3 regions of the Vibrio sp. Vf1514 genome follow, and region 1 is predicted to be linked to each of the others. Evidence: riboswitches for the same ligand, from Rfam matches in the RefSeq annotation. Region 1 holds a riboswitch; each other region holds the start of a gene.
The links. Region 1 has a riboswitch for thiamine pyrophosphate ahead of thiD (bifunctional hydroxymethylpyrimidine kinase/phosphomethylpyrimidine kinase). Riboswitches for the same ligand answer to the same signal wherever they lie in the genome.
Positions count from the first base shown of each region.

Region 1 (5,862 bases):
CAATCAAGATGCAGTTGCGATTCGACGCTATTCAACACACTAAGTACCCGCATATGAGTATCTGAAATATTCGCGGTAACACTAGACAGTACTTTCGCCAACTCACTTAGCATCATGTTCCTAAAAGCAGAACGGCCGCCAATTTCTCTGTAAATCAACGAAGTAAGAGACCAAATAGATTCACAAGCATCAAAGTGAATAACCGGACGATTGATTCGTAACAAATTTGTCCAAGTGTCTGAACTATGTAAAAGGAGCCAAACCATTTTCCAAGACTTGCATGGGTAAGCAAGCTCAAAACAAAATGGCTTCTCACTCGGTAGTACTGTGATTGTATTGGGCAATATATCAAAAACACCTTCATCTGTAGAAAGTACTCCCGCGCCTTCTAATGTCACCAGCACAGTATGAATATCAGGCCGAGAGCGCTCGACTCGATAACCCTCTTTAAGATGAGCAAGACCAGCCATGAAAATATCATACTGCTTCATCTCTGCGATATCGGACGCAACAAGGAAGCGCTCTTCACATTCGGCAGCAAGATAAACTTCATCATTCCAAATTTTACACATTGCTTAACCTCTCACATGACGGATTCGAACAGATTTTCACCTGAACACAACATTCTCAATCGTTATTCGTTCGCTTAAAGTTCGCACATCCAAATTCATTCAACGATGAGACGTAGCCTACATGTTTCAAATCGATAATAAAGACAAAAATTTGCTTTCTCAAACGGTCAGAATCGGTCTGCCCGTTGCAATACAAAGTGCTTTAGTCGCAATACTGTCTTTAGCTGACGTATTGATGGTGAGTAACTTTGGGACAGAAGCGACCGCGGCGGTCGGTCTTGCGTCTAAATGGCACTTTGTCGCTATCATGCTTATGGCGGGGCTATCGACTGCAAGTGGCATTTTAATTGCACAATTTTGGGGGAAGAACGACCCAACATCAGCCAAAACGGTCACCATAATTGCTATCAAAGCCGGAACGATTCTTTTGACCCCCATCAGTGTCATATTTGTTGTGTTTTCGGATCATATACTTCATATCCAAACCAATGACATGAATGTCGTCCGACTCGGTTCTGAATATCTGTGGTACGCATCCCCCGTATTACTTCTGACCCATTTAGTTATCGTATTCGAATCAACCATGCGCTCTACGAATGACGCTTTTACACCCTTACTTATCGCAGTAATGACGATCGCCATCAACATCATACTGAATTACGGTCTTATATCTGGAAATCTTGGTATGCCAGCATTAGGTGTTGCTGGAGCCGCCTTAGCGACCACAATATCAAGGATTGTCCAGCTTGCCGTTTTTTTGAGTTACTTTCATATCAAACGACATTGGCTACAGTCAGTCTCTCAACTTAGAGATAGCGCCACGCTTAGAATCACTTATAGAAGACTAGCCATTCCAGCTGTTGCAAACTCATTGTTGTGGGCCATGGGAACAATGGTCTATCAGACGATTTTTGGCCACATGGGAACATTGGAACTTGCGGTATACAGCACATTAGGCCCATTTGAATCGCTGTGTTATTCGTTGTTCTTTGGGCTTTCTGTCGCTTGTTCTGTCATGATTGGACAACGTTTAGGCGGGAAAAATTATGACGATGCATTCAAGACATCCGTGATGTTTACTAAGGTCTTTGGCTTACTCGGTATTATTTCATCTGCTGTTTTGCTTTTACTACAACCTTTGCTTTTACGCTTATTGGCAATGGACTCAGAACAATTTTTGCCAATCTCAAAACCCGCAATAACAATACTAAGTATCGCTGTCAGTCTGAAAATGATTAACATGATTATGATCAATGGCATTTTAAGATCAGGAGGCGACAATGCATTCTGTTTACGCACCGATTTCGTGGCAATGTGGCTGTGTGGTATACCCATTACAGCTGTCGGCGCATTTTTCATGCAGATGGATTTCCAATACGTCTACGCACTCATGCTCGTTGAAGAATTCATTAAGTTGTTTATGTGTTGGCGACGCTATCGAACAAAAGTCTGGCTTCGAGATTTGACTGATGAAATCGTTCTAAGTTAGAAAAAAAGTTCATCCTGCCGCTAAAACGGTTATTGCTCTATCACAATTCATGTTTAATGGCACCGAGTCTATTCACACGGATCCATCATTCACCTTAAACACGAACACTGAAAAAACGTATCCCTTGGTGATGTGTCCTGTTATCATCCAAGCGAAATAGTCGGGGGGCCACGCTGAACGCGTTGGCTGAGATCGAAATTCGAGACCCGTTGAACCTGATTCAGTTAGCACTGACGTAGGGAACTATCAGCATTTGCCTTCGCCGAACTTCCTTTGGCGAGCAGCGGCTAATCGGGAAATCGATCGGCGAGCGCGGTAAAAGTCAGTTCCTATACGTCTGGTTATAGGAGCGACCATGACGCAGCATTCACAGCCTTATTCACACCAAACGCCATTCACAACAACACCGCCAGTCGTGTTGACGATCGCTGGCTCAGACAGCGGTGGTGGCGCGGGCATTCAGGCCGACATCAAAGCCATGTCGGCAACAGGCAGTTTTGCCTGCTCTGTCATTACTGCCATTACCTCGCAAAATACACAAGGCGTCTCCGCCATTTTCCCAATTCCACTCGATCATGTGGAAAGCCAACTCGATGCCGTGTTTACCGACCTCAATATCGTGGCCGTTAAAATCGGCATGCTGGCCGATGCCAATATCATCAACGTGGTCGCGAACAAAATTAAACAGTACCAACCCAAGCACCTGGTGATAGACCCCGTGATGGTCGCCACCAGCGGTGATTTATTGCTCGAACACGCCGCAATCAGCACGTTAAAAGAAGCGCTCATTCCGCTTGCGGACATCATCACACCCAATCTTCCAGAAGGTGCTGCGTTAACGGGAAAACCGGTTCCCAACTCTGAAGCTGAAATGAATGCGATGATTGACGATCTTCGTGCGCTTGGTGCGAAAGCGATATTGCTCAAAGGCGGTCATTTGGAAAATGATGACAGCAGCAATGACCTGCTGATCACGCCAGATACTGTGGAACTGATTCGAGCAACACGTTTCCCAACTCAAAATACGCACGGAACAGGCTGCACGCTTTCTTCTGCGATCGCCTCTTACCTTGGCCAAGGCAACAACCTTCACAAAGCCGTACATTTGGCGAAACAGTATATCTCTCAAGCCATCGCCCATGCCGATGAACTAGACGTCGGTCAAGGTCGCGGTCCGGTTCACCACTTCTTTGCGGGTCACGCGAATGTTCGTTAATACGACGACGTCCGTGAATACGATGAAGTCCATGAATACAGTGAAGTCTATGAATGCAATGAGATCCGAGAATCGCATTGGCATTCAGTTTACCAACGCCCGTCTGCAATACAACGACAGTGCCACACCCACACTTGCAGGCGTCAATATGACCCTTCCTGCCGGGCAGTGGACCGTCTTATTGGGGCGAAGTGGCTGCGGGAAAACCACCCTGTTGCGTTACCTCGCCGGTCTGCTCGATGAGCAGGTGATGTGGCAAGGCGAACTAACGACCACAGACGGCATTGCGCTGCACAACCGCATCGCTTACATGGCGCAGCAAGATTTGTTGTTGCCGTGGCTCAACGTGTTCGACAACGTCTGCCTGAGTTCCCGCTTTTCTCACGCTCGCTCAAATCAAGTTGTTGAGCAACAGCGAGCGATGCAATTGCTCGAACAGGTTGGATTAGCTGACTACGCCGATGCCAAACCCGCCCAGCTTTCCGGCGGAATGCGTCAACGCGTGGCACTGGCGCGCACACTGATGCAGGACAAACCATTCGTTTTGATGGATGAACCCTTTTCCGCGCTCGATGCGGTGACTCGCCATAAGCTGCAAACCTTATCGGCCACACTGCTCCAAGGGAAAACCGTCGTCCTGATTACCCACGATCCGCAAGAAGCCGTTCGTCTCGCCAACCAATTGTATGTGCTGCAAGGCACACCCGCACACGCGCAACATCTGCAAACGCCAGATTCGTTGCCCCCGCGCGTGCTGGATGGTGAATGTGCCACCTTGCAACAAGCAATTTTGGATCAACTGGAGAGCGATTATGCGTGAGATGACTCAATACAACGCCGTCTCGACACGCATTCGTAAGAAAGAACGAGTCACGCATCCGATGCTACGTGTGGCGATCAGCACCGCGGTCATCTTGGGCTTGTGGCAACTGATTGTCGTGGTATTCCAGATGCCAAGCTTCATTTTGCCAGCCCCCGTGGATGTGCTGCATCGATTGATTTCACGCTACGACGTGTTGCTTGCGCACACCTGGATCACCGCGCAGGAAATCCTGCTGGGTCTTGGGCTTGGCTTGTCGATGGGGCTGCTGTTTGCTCTGCAAATGTTGCTGTTCGAACCGCTCAAACGTTGGCTGCTTCCCTTGCTTATCGCCAGCCAAGCAATTCCGGTGTTTGCTATCGCGCCGGTGCTGATGCTTTGGCTTGGTTACGGCATCGCATCAAAAGTGGTGATGGCCGCAATCATCATCTTCTTTCCTGTGACGACGTGCTGTTACGACGGTTTACGCAATACCCCAACCGGCTATCTGGATTTGGCCAAAACCATGGGAGCGTCGAAATGGCAACTGCTACGCCACATTCAATTGCCTGCGGCGCTGCCAACCTTGGCCTCGGGTATCCGTGTCGCGGTGGTGATCGCGCCGATTGGCGCAGTCGTCGGCGAATGGGTCGGCTCAAGCGAAGGTTTGGGGTATCTGATGCTGCAAGCCAACGCGCGCATGATCATCGACGAGATGTTTGCAGCGCTGTTTATCCTCGCTGTGCTGTCCATCGCACTCTACTTCATCACTGACAAATTATTAAAAACAGCCATCCCCTGGGAAAACAAATAGGCATAACTTCAAAGGAATAACGCCATGAATAAAAACAAACTGATGAGCGCAGCCGCGCTGCTTGCTGCCATGATCTCAACGAACGTGATGGCCGCCGAAAAAGAGCTGACGCTGATGTTAGATTGGTTCGTGAACCCGAACCACGGCCCCATCGTCATTGCCAAAGAGCGTGGCTACTTCAAAGCGCAGGGGCTGAACGTCAACATTCAAGAGCCGGCCGATCCAAGCACGCCACCAAAACTGGTCGCGGCAGGCAAAGTGGATATGGCAATTTCATACCAGCCCAGCCTGACCATGGATGTCGCAGCCGGGCTGCCGCTGATTCGCTCAGCAACACTCATCGCAACCCCACTCAATACCATGATGGTGCTGGACAACGGCAAAAACGATCGCCTTGCGGATCTCAAAGGCAAGAAGATCGGGATTTCGATTGCGGGAAATGAAGAAGCAACCATCGGCACCATGCTGGCGCAAGAGAACGTGAAGTTGTCTGACGTTCAGATCATCAACGTCGGTTGGGCCCTCTCTTCCGCGCTTGCATCGGGTAAAGTGGACGCCATTTGGGGCGGGCTACGTAACTTCGAAACCAACCAACTTGCCTTGGAAGGTTACCAAGCCAAAGCCTTTTTCCCAGAAGAGCACGGCGTGCCGACCTATGATGAATTAGTTTTCGTTGCGAATGCAAAAACGTACGACAAAGCAGCCATCAAAGCCTTTAACACCGCGCTTGAACAAGCGGTCACGTACATCGTGAACCATCCACAAGCCGCTTGGAAAGAGTTCGTCGCCTACGCGCCCGACACGCTAAACAACGAACTGAACCAACGCGCTTGGAATGACACGCTCACCCGTTTTGCACTTCGCCCGTCAGCAGTTGATCTGAAACGTTACGACGATTATGCCGAATTCATGTACGCACAACACATCATCGACACGCTTCCTAAAGCGAAAGATTACGTCCCGAACTTTGAT
Region 1 covers NZ_CP197268.1:1,115,264-1,121,125, forward strand. Annotated here, with positions in the region: gene ACS18Q_RS19870 (helix-turn-helix domain-containing protein) at 1-572, opposite strand, end outside; gene ACS18Q_RS19875 (MATE family efflux transporter) at 694-2,061, shown strand; TPP riboswitch at 2,213-2,320, shown strand; gene thiD (bifunctional hydroxymethylpyrimidine kinase/phosphomethylpyrimidine kinase) at 2,417-3,277, shown strand; gene ACS18Q_RS19885 (ABC transporter ATP-binding protein) at 3,336-4,097, shown strand; partial or broken gene ACS18Q_RS19890 (ABC transporter permease) at 4,165-4,890, shown strand; gene ACS18Q_RS19895 (ABC transporter substrate-binding protein) at 4,915-5,862, shown strand, end outside.

Region 2 (5,862 bases), on a different replicon from region 1:
TGATGATTGAATCGCTGTTCTCTTGGCCGGGCATCGGCCACGCGTTGTCACACGCGATTTTTCGTCGTGACATTCCCATGATTCAAGGGGCGGCGCTGTTGATGGGGCTGCTGTTTGTGGCCATCAACACGCTGGTCGATATCGCGCAGTACTGGCTCGATCCACGTCAGCGTTTGGCGACCAAGGCGGTGATGGCATGAAACAGTTCTCGCGCAGTCAATGGGTCGGCATGAGCATTCTCGCCGCGTTGGTGGTCTTTGCTCTCTTTGAAGCCCTGATTTACCGCGGCGATCCCGCGCAGCAATCCTTGGCGCAAGCCTTTGCCTCGCCCTCATGGCAGGAGCCGCTGGGGCGCGATCATTATGGCCGCAGCAACTACGCCCGCTTAGCAAGCGCCGTGAGTACCTCCCTGCTGATGGCGGTGGTGAGTGTGGTCACCTCGGCCGCTTTGGGTTTGCTAGCCGGCGTGACCGCCGCGTGGAAAGGCGGCTGGTGGGATAAGTCGCTCTCGTGGTTGGTCAATATGTTACTCGCCATGCCGGGGCTGATTCTGGTGCTGCTGTTTGGCGCCATGGTGCCGGGCTCGTTTTTGATCCTCTATCTCGCTATCTCGTTGATGTTATGGGTGGAATATTTCCGCGTCGTGCGCAGCCGCACCTTGAGCTTGTTGCGTTCGCCCGAAATCGAAGCCTCGCGTTTGTACGGTTTTGGCGTTTGTTATCAATTCAAACGCCACCTGTGGCCGGAGCTGCGCACTGACCTGTTTACCCTCGGCTGCTTTGGTGCTGGCAACGCCATTCTGGCACTGGCCTCCATTGGCTTTTTGTACGTTGGCCTTAAGCCGCCTGCGGCCGAACTCGGTTTGATGATGGTCGAGCTGTTCCGCTATTACCAACAGGCGCCGTGGGTGCTGGTTCAACCGATTGTGGTGGTGTTTTTGTTAGTGATGAGTTTTCACCTGTTGGCGCGAGGAAAGCAGGCATGAGTGTGTTATTGAACGTCGAACAGTTGTCGATTCAAGCTGGTGAGCAAACCTTGGTTGAACCGCTGTCATTTGAGCTTCGTCGCGGTGAAGCGGTCACGATTTTGGGCGAAACCGGTTCGGGCAAAAGCCTGATGGCCAACGCCATTATCGGCACCTTGCCGGAAACGCTGACCATGCAGGGCGACGTGACGCTATTTGGCGACGCGCAGCGCGATCTTAGCCACGACGCGCGCCAACAGCTGTGGGGAAAAAAGCTGGCCGTTTTGCCACAAGAGCCGTGGTACGCGCTAAGCCCGTTGATGGCGGTGGGCGAACAGGTGCGCGAAGTGCACGAGGTGGTCAATGGCGATCCCGTGCAAGCGCACACCCATACCCAAGCGGCATTTGAGGGCGTTGAACTGGGTGACGACATGGCGAAATTCCCGCATCAGTTATCCGGCGGAATGGCGCAGCGCGTGGCCTATTTGTGCGCGACCCAAGCCGGTGGCGAATTGCTGATTGCCGATGAGCCAACCAAAGGCTTGGACGTCAGCCGCCGCGACCAAATCATCGCGCAGTTGCTCAGCCATAAACAGCGCGGTGCGGTGCTGACCATCACGCACGACATTGAAGTCGCGCAGCAATTGGGCGGCGAAATCATCGTGATGAAAAAAGGCGTGGTGCAAGAGCGAGGGCCTGCGCAACAAGTGCTGAGCGCGCCGCAATCGGACTACGCCAAAGCGCTGATCGCCGCCGACCCGCGTTTCTGGCCAAGCGCATCACTACCGACCGTTGGTCAGCCGGTGCTGCACGTAGAAAATCTGAGTATGCATTACGGCGATCGCACGCTGTTTGAACAGCTTAATTTTTCCATCGCACAGGGCGAAATTCTGGGCATCAGCGGAGACAGCGGGTGTGGCAAATCCACATTGGCGGACATTCTGGTCGGCCTCAAACGTGCCACCGGCGGCACGTTGCGGCACACCACACCGTTTGCGACAGGCGATGTGCTCAAGCTGTATCAAGATCCACCAAGTGCGCTGCCGAAAAGTGCAACGCTGCACACACTGCTGAGCGATTTATGTCAGCGTCACACCATCGACCCAACTCGTATTGAGCCGCTGATGGCCAAGCTCAAATTGTCGATGCAACTGCTCGGGCGCAAAGTGACTCAAGTGTCCGGGGGCGAGCTGCAACGCTTTGCAATTTTGCGCGCATTGTTGATGAAACCCAAACTCTTGATTGCCGATGAACCCACTTCGCGCCTCGACCCCGTGACGGCCGCCAGCACGTTGCAGCTCATGACGGCGCTGACGCAGGAAATGGGCTGCGCGCTGGTGTTGATCAGTCACGACAAAGTGGCGCTGAGTAAAAGCTGTCATCAGATCATTCGCCTCTAACCTGCCCGTTGCCGCTGACTCCTGCTCGTTCAGCTTCCTGCATGTTCAGCGGCAACATCACGCGAGCCTAGCTCCGCGCGCCACACATCTGCTATCATCGACGCTGATAGTCGGGGAGCCCACTTGGGCTGAGATTGCCACCCACTGCCCTTGCGGCAGCGATGCAAGACCCGTAGAACCTGATTCAGTTCGCACTGACGTAGGGAACTATGTACGCTTCGCGATGTGATGCGCCCCAATGATGTGAGCGCCTCGTACAGCGTATGGCTTTAGCCGCCCAGCACTCGAATCCTTCCCTCGTGTTGTGGCGCTAAACCGGTTCCTGACCGTCGAAGACTAGGAGCCCCAATGCCTCATTCAAACCTGCAATGTCACACCTCAACGGTTCTCACGCTGGCCGGTTCTGCCAGCGACAACGATGCGTACAACGATCCACTCAAAACCACGGAGGCGACCGCATGATGCCCTACACCCTCTACTTGGTCACTGATGATCAGCAAGACCTCAACACCCTATGCCGTGTCGTTAAACAAGCCATCGCTGGCGGCGTTTCACTGGTGCAAGTGCGCGAAAAACAGGGCGACGTACGGACTTTTATCGAACGTGCGGCGGCAGTGAAAGCGGTGCTAAGCGGCAGCGGTGTGCCCTTGATCATCAATGATCGCGTTGACGTGGCCTTGGCCGTGGATGCCGATGGCGTGCACTTGGGGCAAAGCGACATGCCCGCCACGCTGGCGCGCCAACTGCTTGGCCCGGATAAACTGATTGGGTTGTCGGTTGAGAACGAGCAACAATTTGAACAAGCGCAGTCGCTTCCGGTCGATTATCTCGGCCTCAGTGCGATTTTCGCCACGCCGACCAAAACCAATACCGTTAAACATTGGGGGCTGGATGGCCTGAACTGGGCGATGGCGCGCAGCCGTTTACCCATGGTGGCGATCGGTGGCTTGAACACCAGCAATATCGCGGCGGTCGCCCAAACAGGCGTGCACGGTATCGCGCTGGTATCGGCGATTAGCCATGCGCCTGACCCACAACAAGCCGCTCGCGAGCTGCGTTTGCTAATCGAACAAAATCGCACGAATTCGCTTGTTCGAAATTATTGAACGACCACAACAAGTTGCACGGCTGTTGACGCCTGCTCGAAAGCACTAGACTGAGTATCAAGCCTGAGGGAGTGAAGCATTCCCTCCCCCAACACCAAATACGATTTGGTCCGCCAAGTCGAAGGAGCAGAGCATGATCGAAGTAAGAAAAGCAGAACAACGCGGCCGCGCAAACTTTGGCTGGTTGGATAGCAAACACACCTTTTCATTTGGTAGCTACTACGACCCGAAACACATGGGATTTTCGGAACTGCGCGTGATCAACGACGATAAAGTCACCCCCAGCGCCGGTTTTGAAACCCACGGTCACCGCGACATGGAGATCATCAGCTATGTGCTCAGCGGCACCATTGCGCACAAAGACAGCGCGGGCAACATCAAAACCCTGCCTGCAGGTGAGTTCCAGTTGATGTCTGCCGGTCGCGGCATTTACCACAGCGAGTTCAACGCCTCCGATAGCGAGTCACTAAGCTTTCTGCAAATCTGGATTCAGCCAAACAGCTTTGGCGGCGAACCGGGTTACCAGCAAAAAGACTTTGGTCAAGCGCCGGGCCTCACCACCATCGCCACCCCAACGGGTGAAGATGGCACGCTGCACATCAAACAAGATGCGCGCCTATTGCAACTGATTTTGGCGCCTCATAGCGCACTGACTTACGATGTGCCACAAGGTCGCCGCGTTTACGTGCACCAAATCGACAGCACACTGGCCATCAACGACGTGACGCTGAATCCGGGCGATGGCGCGAAAATCGCCAAAGAGAGTCAACTTGAACTGCGCAACGACAGTGACTTGCCAGTGAAAGCCTTGGTGTTCGATTTGCCCTAAACGCGCACCAGCCACGCAACGCGTGAGCAACGTCACCCCATACGCCGCGGACTTTGAGTTCGCGGCGTTTTTATGTCTCTACCTCAAAATGGAACCGGTTACAGAAACCGGTTCCATTTTTACATTTCCTGATCTAGAATGCGTTTAAATTGACGAGTTTTGAATCAGATTGACGCACCGTGAAGGGTGAACGCATGATGCCAGCGACAGACTTTCATCTGTCGCCACGCATTGACCTTTCGGCGCAACACAAAGGGGTAACGACATGTCACAACAAGGTTTTCCAAGCGATTTTCTGTGGGGCGGCGCAGTTGCGGCGCATCAGGTCGAAGGCGGCTGGAACAAAGGCGGAAAAGGCGTCAGCATCGTTGACGTGCTGACCAAAGGCGCCCACGAAGTACCACGCGTGATCACCGACACCGTGGAAGCGGACCAATTTTATCCAAACCACGAAGCGGTGGATTTCTACGGTCACTACAAAGGCGATGTGGCGCTGTTTGCCGAGATGGGCTTTAAGTGCTTTCGAACCTCGATTGCCTGGACGCGCATCTTCCCGAACGGCGATGAAGACACGCCGAATGAAGCGGGCCTGCAATTCTACGATGACCTGTTCGATGAACTGCTGAAATACGGCATCGAGCCGGTGATCACCCTGTCGCACTTTGAAATGCCCAACCATTTGGTCAAGCAATACGGCAGTTGGCAAAACCGTCAGGTGATGGATTTCTTCGTCAAGTTCAGCCAAACCGTGATGCAGCGTTACCAGCACAAAGTGAAGTACTGGATCACCTTCAATGAGATCAACAACCAGCGAAACTGGAAACTGCCGATTTGGGGCTACTGCAACTCGGGCATGATCTACGCCGACCACGAACACCCAGAACAAGTGATGTACCAAGTGCTGCATCACCAATTTCTGGCCAGCGCCAAAGTGGTCAAACTGGGCCATGAGATCAACCCGGACTTTAAGATCGGCAGCATGATCCACATGATGCCGCTCTACCCGGCGACCTGTCGTCCGGAAGACATGCTGCTGGCGCAAGCGTTGATGCGCGAGAAATACCTGTTCAGCGATGTGCAAGTGCGCGGTTACTACCCCAGCTACCTGCTGAAAGAGTGGCAACGCAAAGGCATTCAGGTAGAGATGCAAGACGGCGATGATCAGATACTGCGGGACGGCTGCGCCGATTATCTGGCCATCAGTTACTACATGACCAACATCGTATCCGCGCAAAAAGATGAAGACGGTGAAACCACCTCGCTGTTTGAAGGTAGCCGTTTGAACCCGTACCTGCCGGCGTCGGACTGGGGTTGGCAAATTGACCCGGATGGCCTGCGCTTTGCGTTGTCCGAGCTATACGAGCGTTATCAAAAACCGATCTTCATCGTCGAAAATGGCCTTGGCGCGGTCGATCAGGTGGAGTCCGATGGCGCCATCAACGATGACTATCGCATCAACTACTTAGGCGCGCACATTCAAGCGGTGAAGCAAGCGATCTGCGAAGATGGGGTCGAGGTGATGGGCTACACGCCTTGGGGCTGTATCGACTGTGTCTCGTTCAC
Region 2 covers NZ_CP197267.1:1,991,324-1,997,185, forward strand. Annotated here, with positions in the region: gene ACS18Q_RS09155 (ABC transporter permease) at 1-200, shown strand, start outside; gene ACS18Q_RS09160 (ABC transporter permease) at 197-985, shown strand; gene ACS18Q_RS09165 (ABC transporter ATP-binding protein) at 982-2,364, shown strand; TPP riboswitch at 2,466-2,587, shown strand; gene thiE (thiamine phosphate synthase) at 2,823-3,470, shown strand; gene ACS18Q_RS09175 (pirin family protein) at 3,604-4,299, shown strand; gene ACS18Q_RS09180 (6-phospho-beta-glucosidase) at 4,565-5,862, shown strand, end outside.
Region 2: linked by a shared signal. The riboswitch ahead of thiE (thiamine phosphate synthase) and the one ahead of thiD (bifunctional hydroxymethylpyrimidine kinase/phosphomethylpyrimidine kinase) in region 1 are both predicted to bind thiamine pyrophosphate.

Region 3 (5,862 bases), on a different replicon from region 1:
GTCTCTAGGTTGTCACTGCAATCGAGTACGATATCGGCATGCGCAACTTCCAAGTCCAGCACGCTGCCCGCCATTTTGCGCTGCACAGTGCGGACCCGGCAGTCAGGATTGATGCTTGCCAGTGTTTGTGCCAAGGCTGCGACTTTCGGCAGCGTCAACTGCGTCATGCGATATGCCAATTGGCGATGCAAGTTGGACAACTCGACACAATCGTCATCGGCAATCACCAGAGAACCGACCCCAGCAGCCGCCAAATATTGCGCTGCAGCCGTACCTAAACCGCCGCAACCGACGATCAAGATTCGGCCATTGAGGAGCTTGTGTTGACCACATTCACCTACATCAGGCAACGCGACTTGTCGCTGATAGCGAACAAATTGTTCATCCGACAACATGGTTGCGCTCCTTCGTCGATACCAGCGACAGCGCGAGAATATGCTGCAACGTGTGGGTAGCAACAGCCACATCCTTTGCCTCAGTAATGGCTCTCACCACGGCAATACTGGTGACGCCGCACGCCAGAACGTGCTCGGCGTTAAGCGCATCAATCCCGCCTATCGCCACACTGGGCACCCCCGTGGTGTCACCATAAGGCATCGAATCAAGCAGTCGTTGATACAACGCCAAGCGCACCAGCCCCTGCGGTTTGGACGGCATTTGTTTGGTGGTGGTCGGAAAAATATGCCCCAAGGCAATGTAGCTCGGCGCCAATTGGTGAATGCGAAGCAATTCAAAATAACCGTGAGTGGATAAACCCAACCGAAGGTTATTGTCCGATAGCATCTTCAAATCGACCGTCTGCAGATCTTCCTGCCCAAGGTGCACGCCATAAGCGCCATGCTTTACCGCCAGCTGCCAATAGTCATTAATAAACACCTGCGCCCCGAACTCGCGCCCAAGACGAATGGCTTCCATTACCTGCTGTTCCAAATCAGCTTGATGCGAGTCTTTGATGCGCAGTTGAATGGTGGTGATCCCCAGTGGCAATAACTGCGCAATCCAACGGACATCATCCACCACGGGGTACACACCCAATGACGCCGACTTCAGGGTTGGAAACGCAGAAAATTCAGCTTGGGTGCGTGGTTGAGGAAAGTGTCGGTAGTCGCTTGGCCATGTTTCACGTGAAACATTCAATGCTGCTCGACTCAAAACCAACGCATCTTCAATGGGAAAATCGAGACTCAGACACGCCAGCACCCATGCCAAATGACGCCCATAGTCACGAGGTTCCAAGGGGGTGACTTGAAGCAAGGAACGGACTTCATCAGAATGTTGCCAATGGTCGGTCACGTACCCCTGATGCTCGTCGCCAATAAAAATCCAACGGTCATGCATTGCTGTGGACGCACAATCATCAGTCACAGCACCGTAGTGCAACACCCTATCAGCATCTGGCTGAACATGGGGGAACCAATTGCAAGACAAACGGAGAGTCGTGTCGCCAACAAGTTGCAAATCAGGCGTTGGGCTCACGCCCAACTCGATATGTCCAATCGCAAAACCTTGTTGTTCAGCGAGCAATAGCACCCGCTGCACGTCTCCCGTCAGTTCAATACACTGAGATGGGATAAGTAATTTCACGATTTATTCCTCAGTCACCGTCTCGGCAGATGCAACCGCAGGGTGATACAGTTCCGAGCCCGTGGCTAAGAACTCCTCAGACTTCTGGCGCATGCCTTCCAGCGGATCGTCGAAAACTTTCACCTCAACCGATTGTTCACCGGCCATCCTGTCAGCATTGGCGTATGTACGGCGCACTTCCTGCGAGATTTTCATTGAACAGAATTTCGGGCCACACATCGAACAGAAGTGCGCGACCTTTCCTGACTCCTGTGGCAACGTTTCATCGTGGAATGCGCGCGCCGTGACTGGATCCAGCGACAGGTTGAATTGGTCTTCCCAACGGAATTCAAAACGCGCTTTCGATAACGCGTTGTCGCGAATCTGCGCGCCAGGATGCCCTTTGGCCAAATCGGCCGCATGGGCAGCGAGCTTGTAGGTAATCAGACCGGTTTTGACATCTTCTTTATTGGGCAACCCCAAGTGCTCTTTGGGTGTCACGTAACACAACATGGCACAACCAAACCAACCGATCATCGCAGCACCAATGCCCGAGGTGATGTGGTCATAACCCGGCGCGACATCGGTCGTCAGTGGACCCAAGGTGTAAAATGGCGCTTCATGACAATGTTCCAACTGTTCGTCCATATTGGCTTTGATCAGATGCATGGGCACGTGTCCTGGGCCTTCAATCATCACTTGCACGTCGTATTCCCACGCCACTTGAGTCAGCTCGCCCAATGTTCTCAATTCGGCAAACTGCGCTTCATCGTTGGCATCAGCAATCGAACCCGGACGCAGACCATCGCCCAATGACAGCGCCACATCGTACTTAGCACAAATCTCACAGATCTCGCGGAAGTGCGTATAAAGGAAGTTTTCCTGATGATGAGCCAGACACCATTTGGCGATGATCGAGCCACCGCGTGACACAATGCCAGTGACACGCTTCGCGGTCATCGGCACATAACGCAATAGCAAACCGGCATGAATGGTGAAGTAATCCACCCCCTGCTCTGCCTGTTCTAACAACGTATCGCGCATCACTTCCCAAGTCAGGTTCTCTGCAATACCGTTCACTTTTTCCAACGCTTGATACATCGGCACGGTCCCAATCGGTACCGGACTATTGCGTAGAATCCATTCTCGTGTTTCGTGAATATTCCGTCCGGTCGACAGATCCATCACGGTATCACCGCCCCAACGGGTGGCCCACACCAGTTTTTCAACTTCTTCTTCAATCGACGAACTCACGGAGGAGTTACCAATGTTCGCATTGACCTTCACGAGGAAATTGCGGCCAATAATCATCGGTTCCGATTCGGGGTGGTTGATGTTACATGGAATGATGGCACGGCCTTCCGCCACTTCCTGACAAACAAATTCAGGGGTGATTGCTTTAGGCAAATGAGCACCAAAGTGTTGCCCCGGATGTTGGCGGTTTAACTGCTCATCTTGATAGTGGTGGCGCCCCATATTTTCACGCAGCGCAATGTATTCCATTTCCGGTGTAATGATCCCCTGACGGGCGTAATGCAGCTGCGTCACACGACGACCAGCTTTCGCACGGCGAATTACAGGAAGGTTGCCATAACGCAATTCATCCAGAGTCTGGTCGGCGAGGCGTTCACGCGCGTACGCTGAACTCATGCCCTCGAGAACTTCGGTATCCTCGCGCTCCATAACCCAGTGTTCACGCAGTTTGGGCAACCCCTGATAGAGATCGATAGTGTAATTTGGGTCGGTGTATACACCTGAAGTATCGTACACACACACCGCTTCGTTCGGTTCATAGACGGGTGCGTCTTTCGTACCACCGATCAAGCTGTCGGCGAGCGAAATTTCGCGCATTGGTACGCGGATATCGTCACGCGACCCAGTCAGATAGGTTTTCTTTGAATTGGGGTACGGCTGTACCGAGAGGGTTTCAATAAACTGTTTGGCTTCCAGTCTCGCTTGTTTGCGACTCGACATAGCATTTTCCTTGATGAGGATTTTAGGGATAAATGCTTGGCGGAAAGATGCGACAAGAGGTGATCAGACAGATCTGGAACTGAAGATACGACGATCCACAGATCGCCAGAGATTGTCTTCTCTTGTTCCCTTCGCAGGTTCTAACCTGATCAGGTTCAACGGATCCCGAATAAACGGTCTCAGCCTTATGGCACTCCGACAAGTGAAATCATTATAGAGCAGTGATATTGCTAAACAAGCAGAAAAGTAGAGTTTTTAATCAACCACGGACCAACCACTGGTACGCAACCCAAGCGGCCGAGATACTCAGCAACACGTTGAGCAGCACGTTTAAACCCATTTTAAAAAACGCACCTTGTTGCATAAGTAGCACGTTATCCATCGAAAAGGTGGAAAATGTGGTCAATGCGCCCAAAAAGCCCAACCCGATGATCTGACGCCAAGGGTATGGCGCTAACCATTCATTTTCAAAAGATGCAATGAGCAACCCCATAATGAACGAACCGACGATGTTAACGGTTAACGTGCCGTAGGGGAAATTGCGCCCAAAGAGTGTCACACACCATTCCGAAACCAAATAACGCGAACAAGCACCCACAGCACCACCGATGGCAATCAAACCTAAAATTGCAAATTGTCCCATGTGCCCTCCAAATGTATTGCCATCATTGTACTGGTTCATTGATGAAAAATGAGCCAGTACGGGTAAAAAAATAGTTTTCAATAACAGCACTAGATAGCCAAAGTGCGAAGAAATACAAAAGTTACAGGAGTCACTTATTTAAGCAACTTCGATAAAACCCATCAATCCGGTTTTCATATGCTCGATCACGTGGCAGTGATACATCCATCGTCCAGGGTTGTCGGCAACAAACGCTGCCTTGGCACTGCCATTTTTGCCTAGCAGTACGGTATCGGTATGAAACGGTTTTTCCAGAACTTGACCATCAAGCTCCAACACTGTAAACGTGTGACCATGTAGGTGAATAGGATGATGGTACTGCGTGACATTGCGTAAATTGAAAATATAGGTTTTTCCCAATTCCAGTTTTGCCAAGGGTTCAGGAATGTGGTCGGCACTCATCCCTTCCCACGCACGTTTATTCACCAACCAGAAATTGGGCACAGCGTGACCACGCTTATCCGCAGGTGTCACTGCACCTTCCCATTCAAATACAAAATCGATTTCTTGCGCTTGATACAGCTTTACAGGGGCGATCGGATTCAATGGTAATCGAGGGATGGATTTCCCATTGGCCAGCCAAGACTCCTCACAGAGGAACTCACACAACGGAAAAGCGAACTTCCCTTTCATTTGCCGAACATAAACCGTTTCACCCGCTTTGGGCGCGATAAAGGCAATGTCTAAACGCATGCCAGGGCCAATTTTATGTTGCGTTAGCAGATATGGCGTTTCGACCGGGTTGCCATCAATCGCAATGATCCACGCCTCTGCACCTTCGACAGCGATTGGATAAGTGATCGTGTTATCCACGTTGGCAATACGAGCTCTCACCGTCGCATTCTGTTTAATCGTGTATTGCGGATTGTGTTTACCGTTCACAGTCCCCCACTCGCCGGGCGTTCCCATCCGCGCACTGTAGCGTGGGATCATTAAATCTTTCCACTGACCTTTTTTGTCCAAATGCCAATGTTTCAGCATGAGTGGGTATTCATGATCAAAGGCCACAGGTTCGGCCTCATCAACAATGATCAAGCCCACTAAGCCCATCCCGAGCTGTTTGACACTATTCATGTGTGGGTGGTACCAAAACGTACCCGCATCCGGCGGTGTAAACTCATAGGTAAACGTCTCACCGGGTAGAATGGGAGGCTGACTCAGAAAAGGCACCCCATCCATGGCGATGGGAATGCGTAGACCGTGCCAATGTATAGTCGTCGGTTCATCCAACTTGTTGGTAAAGTGGATCGTCACCTTCTGTCCTTGGCGACAACGAATGATAGGAGCTGGGATGGAACCGTTGAACCCGAGAACGGGTGTCGAATAATCTGGTACTAACGTGGCGTTCGCCGGTTCAGCGGTCAGTTGATAAACATATTCGTCCGGGCTTGAGACCAATCGAATCAAAGAACACGCTGGTAATGCAGCGGTGAGACCGAAAGCTGACCCAATTTTTAAAAAGTGACGACGCGAGATATCCATAACCAGTCCTAATAACAATGTTTAATGGATTGGTAATAAAACTGATTCGCAACAAAATGTAAATGATGAGCCGTTGAAATCTGAAAGAAAAACCGAGCAAATTCGGATTCACAGCGAGATTTCAGAGTAAAGAGTAACACCAAGGAGTCAATCGATACAGG
Region 3 covers NZ_CP197267.1:3,138,399-3,144,260, forward strand. Annotated here, with positions in the region: gene ACS18Q_RS14595 (HesA/MoeB/ThiF family protein) at 1-395, opposite strand, end outside; gene ACS18Q_RS14600 (thiamine phosphate synthase) at 382-1,584, opposite strand; gene thiC (phosphomethylpyrimidine synthase ThiC) at 1,588-3,537, opposite strand; TPP riboswitch at 3,647-3,745, opposite strand; gene crcB (fluoride efflux transporter CrcB) at 3,797-4,180, opposite strand; gene ACS18Q_RS14615 (multicopper oxidase domain-containing protein) at 4,319-5,701, opposite strand.
Region 3: linked by a shared signal. The riboswitch ahead of thiC (phosphomethylpyrimidine synthase ThiC) and the one ahead of thiD (bifunctional hydroxymethylpyrimidine kinase/phosphomethylpyrimidine kinase) in region 1 are both predicted to bind thiamine pyrophosphate.